DNA from 2 places in the Peribacillus sp. TH27 genome. Region 1 is predicted to be linked to the other one. Evidence: a T-box and tRNA genes for the amino acid it is inferred to sense, from the RefSeq annotation. Region 1 holds a T-box; the other holds one or more tRNA genes.
The links. A T-box is a leader RNA that pairs with one kind of tRNA and senses whether it is charged. The one in region 1 lies ahead of leuS (leucine--tRNA ligase), so its partner is inferred to be a tRNA-Leu.

Region 1 (3,399 bases):
GAACGCTTGGAAATAGGCCATATACTTTCCGTCTTTCCATTTATGATGCATTCGTTCACTGACTTTCTTAAACTGGACGTCGAGCGGCTCAACGCGGTTACCTGCAAAGTCTCCCGATCCAGAGACACTGCAGAAGCTACAGCCTCCATGTGCGACGGTGCCATCACGGTTCGGACAGTCAAAACCGCCGTCTAGAGCAACCTTAAAAACTTTATGTCCAAAGTGATTGCGTAAGTGATAATTCCAAGTATGATATCGTTTGTTATCCGATGCATATATAAACGGGTTTGCTTGATTCAAGTCAGCAACCTCCTAAGAATAATAAAGCGCAACATATATTATACAACATTCTGGCAGCTAGGTCTTTTTTCTAAAAATAAGCGTATAATGTATACTTGAAGGTTAAACATTGGCTACTAATGCCAGTATATCTAGTGAATGATAAATCCAATCGGGAGCTGATGGACATGACTGGTCAAGTTGAAGAAGCAATTAATCAAATGAAAAAGAAATTAGCCGAAAATAATCAGGTGATCGAAGTAAATGAAGATGGGTTTATATATAAAGCCACTTGTACCTTCAATTCACCTGCCTCGGACGAACAAATTCATTCCTTTGAACAGAAAACTGGATTGCTGCTGCCCGATGATTATAAAGAATTTTTGAAAATAACGAATGGATGCCGTCTGTTCGATAACCTCGAATCCGGGGGAGAAAATGATTTATACAGCCTGGATGATATTATTAATTACACATATGAAGACTCCTACGAAGGATGTTATAAGATTGCCTGCATCTATCAAGATAATATCGTGATTGATGGGGAAGCCGTTGCGAAAGGCGATAAGAATTATTTAATGGTAAAAGGACATATAGACGATTTTGAAGAAGGCGAGAAACTTCATATGGGCTTTGCCGAATGGATTGATCAGTTTATTTCCCATCAAGGAGAGAAATTTTGGGATAAATAATGATTCCTCAAAAAAACTGATAATCCACTCGTTATTTGCTCAAACTAATCGAGATGATTCCGAATCATCCAAATGAGACGCGAAGGAGAGGGTTTGAAATGGCCACCAGACAATCCATCGATCATTTTTTAGAGCAATGTGAAGGGGCTCTCCATTTTGCAGAGTTTGAATTTAACGAGGCCTCACGGCAGGAGCATTATGATGATGAACAATTTCAAAATTCGCAAAGATATATCGAAGAGGCTTTGACGGATATGGAACGATTGTATGCCAGTTCGAATGCCCAACAACGAGATATGCTTGCTCGGATGCAACAGCAGTTGAATGAACTGAAAAATGAGATGATTTTACTGCGTCATTAAAGTAAGAATGGGGGCTATGGATGCATAGCCTCCTATTTATTTTCGAACGATTTTTCTCAAATATGCATATATAATGAGAAACCTGTTGATAATGTTGGTGAACGGCTATTGCAATTATCGGTAAAATTGACTAGAATGTAATATAATCAAATATTCTCATAAAGACTATGATGAGGAGCAGTAGCGATTAGAACCAGTATAGAGAGTTGACGGATGGTGCAAGTCAACCTGGAATGATTGTGAACTCGCCTTGGAGTTACAGGTGTGAAGGTAATAGTAATGCCTGGCGTTTAATCCATGTTACGGATGTTTGAGCTGGGCGGTTTTTTAAGTATCGCCAATGTGGGTGGTACCGCGGGAAGATATACATAATCCTCTCGTCCCTATTTGGGATGAGGGGTTTTTTTATTGTTTTTTTATACGGAAATTAGGAGGAAATCAAATGAGTTTTGACCATAGAAGTATAGAAACAAAATGGCAACAGTATTGGGAGGGCAATAAGACATTTAAAACGGGGGAAGAGAGCGGAAAACGTAAATTCTACGCGCTTGATATGTTCCCATACCCATCAGGAGCGGGTCTTCATGTTGGGCATCCTGAAGGTTATACGGCAAGTGATATTTTAGCAAGAATGAAACGGGCGCAGGGGTATAATGTGTTACATCCAATCGGCTGGGATGCTTTTGGACTTCCGGCAGAGCAGTATGCGATTGATACGGGGAATGACCCAGCGGAATTTACGGAACACAACATCAACACATTCCGCCGTCAAATCAAGGCGCTTGGTTTCTCTTATGACTGGGACCGCGAAATCAACACGACCGACCCTGAATATTATAAATGGACGCAATGGATCTTCTTGAAATTATATGAAAAGGGTCTTGCTTATATTGATGAAGTAGCTGTGAACTGGTGTCCGGCACTTGGCACGGTTTTGGCTAACGAAGAAGTCATCGATGGAAAAAGTGAGCGTGGAGGCCATCCGGTTGAGCGCCGTCCGATGAAGCAGTGGATGCTTCGAATCACAGCTTATGCAGACCGTTTGATCGACGATTTGAATGATGTGGATTGGCCGGAGAACATTAAGGATATGCAACGTAACTGGATTGGCCGTTCTGAGGGAGCGGAAGTGACGTTCAATATCGATGGCCACGATGAAACATTCACGGTGTTTACGACTCGTCCGGATACTTTATTCGGTGCAACGTATGCTGTATTGGCTCCAGAGCATTCATTTGTTGATAAAATTACGACTACGGAACAAAGATCTGCAGTTGACGCATATTTAGATGAAGTGAAACATAAAAGCGACTTGGAAAGAACAGACTTGGCAAAAGATAAATCAGGCGTGTTCACAGGGGCTTATGCAATAAATCCAGTCAATGGCGAGAAAATGCCGATCTGGATTGCTGATTACGTGTTAATCAGCTACGGAACGGGTGCTATCATGGCCGTTCCTGCGCATGATGAACGTGATTATGAATTTGCTGTTAAATTCGAATTGCCAATTAAAGAAGTTGTAGCTGGTGGAGATGTGACAAAAGAAGCATACACAGGCGACGGTCTTCATGTGAATTCTGAATTCCTAGATGGATTGAATAAAGAAGAAGGCATTTCAACCATGATCAAATGGCTGGAAGAAAAAGAAATCGGCACGAAAAAAATCACGTACCGTCTTCGCGACTGGTTATTCAGCCGCCAACGTTACTGGGGTGAACCGATTCCAATCATCCATTGGGAAGATGGCACGATGTCCGCAGTGAAAGAAGAAGAACTACCATTGATTTTACCGAAAGCAACAGACATCAAGCCTTCAGGCACTGGTGAATCACCGCTTGCGAACATTGCAGAATGGGTGAATGTAACGGATGAAAACGGACGTAAAGGCCGCCGTGAGACGAATACAATGCCACAATGGGCAGGTAGCAGCTGGTACTTCCTTCGTTATATTGATCCGGACAACACTGAAGCACTTGCAGATCCGGAAAAATTAAAAGAATGGATGCCAGTCGACATTTATATTGGCGGTGCTGAGCATGCAGTTCTTCACTTATTGTACGCTCGCT
Region 2 (3,399 bases), 790 kb from region 1:
GAGACTCGGTGAAATTATAGTACCTGTGAAGATGCAGGTTACCCGCGACAGGACGGAAAGACCCCGTGGAGCTTTACTGCGACCTCGATATTGAATTTTGGTACAGCTTGTACAGGATAGGTAGGAGCCTGAGAAGCCGGAGCGCTAGCTTCGGTGGAGGCGTTGGTGGGATACTACCCTGGCTGTATTGAAATTCTAACCCGCGCCCCTTATCGGGGTGGGAGACAGTGTCAGGTGGGCAGTTTGACTGGGGCGGTCGCCTCCTAAAGAGTAACGGAGGCGCCCAAAGGTTCCCTCAGAATGGTTGGAAATCATTCGTAGAGTGTAAAGGCACAAGGGAGCTTGACTGCGAGACCTACAAGTCGAGCAGGGACGAAAGTCGGGCTTAGTGATCCGGTGGTTCCGCATGGAAGGGCCATCGCTCAACGGATAAAAGCTACCCCGGGGATAACAGGCTTATCTCCCCCAAGAGTCCACATCGACGGGGAGGTTTGGCACCTCGATGTCGGCTCATCGCATCCTGGGGCTGTAGTCGGTCCCAAGGGTTGGGCTGTTCGCCCATTAAAGCGGTACGCGAGCTGGGTTCAGAACGTCGTGAGACAGTTCGGTCCCTATCCGTCGCGGGCGCAGGAAATTTGAGAGGAGCTGTCCTTAGTACGAGAGGACCGGGATGGACGCACCGCTGGTGTACCAGTTGTCTTGCCAAAGGCATAGCTGGGTAGCTACGTGCGGACGGGATAAGTGCTGAAAGCATCTAAGCATGAAGCCCCCCTCGAGATGAGATTTCCCATAGCGCAAGCTAGTAAGATCCCTGAAAGATGATCAGGTTGATAGGTCAGAGGTGGAAGCGTGGCGACATGTGGAGCTGACTGATACTAATAGATCGAGGACTTAACCACGCTTTAAAAAATGAAATACCTTCTTATTATCTAGTTTTGAAGGAACAACGTTCCTTTATTGTTTGGTGGCGATAGCGAAGAGGTCACACCCGTTCCCATTCCGAACACGGCAGTTAAGCTCTTCAGCGCCGATGGTAGTTGGGGGTTTCCCCCTGTGAGAGTAGGACGCCGCCAAGCAGTTTCATATGGAGGATTAGCTCAGCTGGGAGAGCATCTGCCTTACAAGCAGAGGGTCGGCGGTTCGATCCCGTCATCCTCCACCATTTTTACACCTGCCGGTGTAGCTCAACTGGTAGAGCAACTGACTTGTAATCAGTAGGTTGGGGGTTCAAGTCCTCTTGCCGGCACCATTTTCATACAAGCTTAATATAGCATTTATAAATAGTTTCTATGAGCCATTAGCTCAGTTGGTAGAGCATCTGACTTTTAATCAGAGGGTCGAAGGTTCGAATCCTTCATGGCTCACCATTTTATTATGCGGGTGTGGCGGAATTGGCAGACGCACCAGACTTAGGATCTGGCGCCGCAAGGCGTGGGGGTTCAAGTCCCTTCACCCGCATGTTTGCGGAAGTAGTTCAGTGGTAGAATACAACCTTGCCAAGGTTGGGGTCGCGGGTTCGAATCCCGTCTTCCGCTCCACTATTTATTTATGCCGGGGTGGCGGAACTGGCAGACGCACAGGACTTAAAATCCTGCGGTAGGTGACTACCGTACCGGTTCGATTCCGGTCCTCGGCACCATCTTAATATGCGCCCGTAGCTCAATTGGATAGAGCATCTGACTACGAATCAGAAGGTTGTAGGTTCGACTCCCGCCGGGCGCACCATGTTTTTTCGGGAAGTAGCTCAGCTTGGTAGAGCACTTGGTTTGGGACCAAGGGGTCGCAGGTTCGAATCCTGTCTTCCCGACCATTGATTTTTGGGGCCTTAGCTCAGCTGGGAGAGCGCCTGCCTTGCACGCAGGAGGTCAGCGGTTCGATCCCGCTAGGCTCCACCAAAAAAAACTTGACAAGCTAAACAAGCTTTGATATGATGTAAAAGTTGATTCTTTAAAGGAATCAAATATTGCTCTTTGAAAACTGAACAAAACAAAGCGCCAACGTTAAATTTTAAGTGAGCACACACTATCAAAAAAGCAAAATGAGCAAGTCAAACATTTCTTCGGAGAGTTTGATCCTGGCTCAGGACGAACGCTGGCGGCGTGCCTAATACATGCAAGTCGAGCGAATCGATGGGAGCTTGCTCCCTGAGATTAGCGGCGGACGGGTGAGTAACACGTGGGCAACCTGCCTATAAGACTGGGATAACTTCGGGAAACCGGAGCTAATACCGGATACGTTCTTTTCTCGCATGAGAGAAGATGGAAAGACGGCCTCTAGCTGTCACTTATAGATGGGCCCGCGGCGCATTAGCTAGTTGGTGAGGTAATGGCTCACCAAGGCGACGATGCGTAGCCGACCTGAGAGGGTGATCGGCCACACTGGGACTGAGACACGGCCCAGACTCCTACGGGAGGCGACAGTAGGGAATCTTCCGCAATGGACGAAAGTCTGACGGAGCAACGCCGCGTGAACGAAGAAGGCCTTCGGGTCGTAAAGTTCTGTTGTTAGGGAAGAACAAGTACCAGAGTAACTGCTGGTACCTTGACGGTACCTAACCAGAAAGCCACGGCTAACTACGTGCCAGCAGACTCGCGGTAATACGTAGGTGGCAAGCGTTGTCCGGAATTATTGGGCGTAAAGCGCGCGCAGGTGGTTCCTTAAGTCTGATGTGAAAGCCCACGGCTCAACCGTGGAGGGTCATTGGAAACTGGGGAACTTGAGTGCAGAAGAGGAAAGTGGAATTCCAAGTGTAGCGGTGAAATGCGTAGAGATTTGGAGGAACACCAGTGGCGAAGGCGACTTTCTGGTCTGTAACTGACACTGAGGCGCGAAAGCGTGGGGAGCAAACAGGATTAGATACCCTGGTAGTCCACGCCGTAAACGATGAGTGCTAAGTGTTAGAGGGTTTCCGCCCTTTAGTGCTGCAGCTAACGCATTAAGCACTCCGCCTGGGGAGTACGGCCGCAAGGCTGAAACTCAAAGGAATTGACGGGGGCCCGCACAAGCGGTGGAGCATGTGGTTTAATTCGAAGCAACGCGAAGAACCTTACCAGGTCTTGACATCCTCTGACAACCCTAGAGATAGGGCGTTCCCCTTCGGGGGACAGAGTGACAGGTGGTGCATGGTTGTCGTCAGCTCGTGTCGTGAGATGTTGGGTTAAGTCCCGCAACGAGCGCAACCCTTGATCTTAGTTGCCAGCATTCAGTTGGGCACTCTAAGGTGACTGCCGGTGACAAACCGGAGGAAGGTGGGGATGACGTCAAATCATCATGCCCCTTATGACCTGGGCTACACACGTGCTACAATGGATGGTACAAAGGGCTGCAAACCTGCGAAGGTAAGCGAATCCCATAAAGCCATTCTCAGTTCGGATTGTAGGCTGCAACTCGCCTACATGA

Region 2: it has a tRNA-Leu gene. The T-box ahead of leuS (leucine--tRNA ligase) is inferred to sense a tRNA for this amino acid. The anticodon was not compared.

Annotation. Positions count from the first base shown of each region.
Region 1 covers NZ_JAEKEV010000002.1:3,829,153-3,832,551, forward strand. The annotation lists gene JFU24_RS19885 (TIGR01212 family radical SAM protein) at 1-300, opposite strand, end outside; gene JFU24_RS19890 (SMI1/KNR4 family protein) at 468-971, shown strand; gene JFU24_RS19895 (DUF2524 family protein) at 1,070-1,333, shown strand; T-box leader at 1,492-1,721, shown strand; gene leuS (leucine--tRNA ligase) at 1,776-3,399, shown strand, end outside.
Region 2 covers NZ_JAEKEV010000002.1:3,039,205-3,042,603, reverse strand. The annotation lists rRNA gene JFU24_RS16000 (23S ribosomal RNA) at 1-899, shown strand, start outside; rRNA gene rrf (5S ribosomal RNA) at 961-1,076, shown strand; tRNA gene JFU24_RS15990 (tRNA-Val) at 1,087-1,162, shown strand; tRNA gene JFU24_RS15985 (tRNA-Thr) at 1,174-1,249, shown strand; tRNA gene JFU24_RS15980 (tRNA-Lys) at 1,292-1,367, shown strand; tRNA gene JFU24_RS15975 (tRNA-Leu) at 1,377-1,458, shown strand; tRNA gene JFU24_RS15970 (tRNA-Gly) at 1,464-1,538, shown strand; tRNA gene JFU24_RS15965 (tRNA-Leu) at 1,551-1,639, shown strand; tRNA gene JFU24_RS15960 (tRNA-Arg) at 1,649-1,725, shown strand; tRNA gene JFU24_RS15955 (tRNA-Pro) at 1,734-1,810, shown strand; tRNA gene JFU24_RS15950 (tRNA-Ala) at 1,820-1,895, shown strand; rRNA gene JFU24_RS15945 (16S ribosomal RNA) at 2,057-3,399, shown strand, end outside.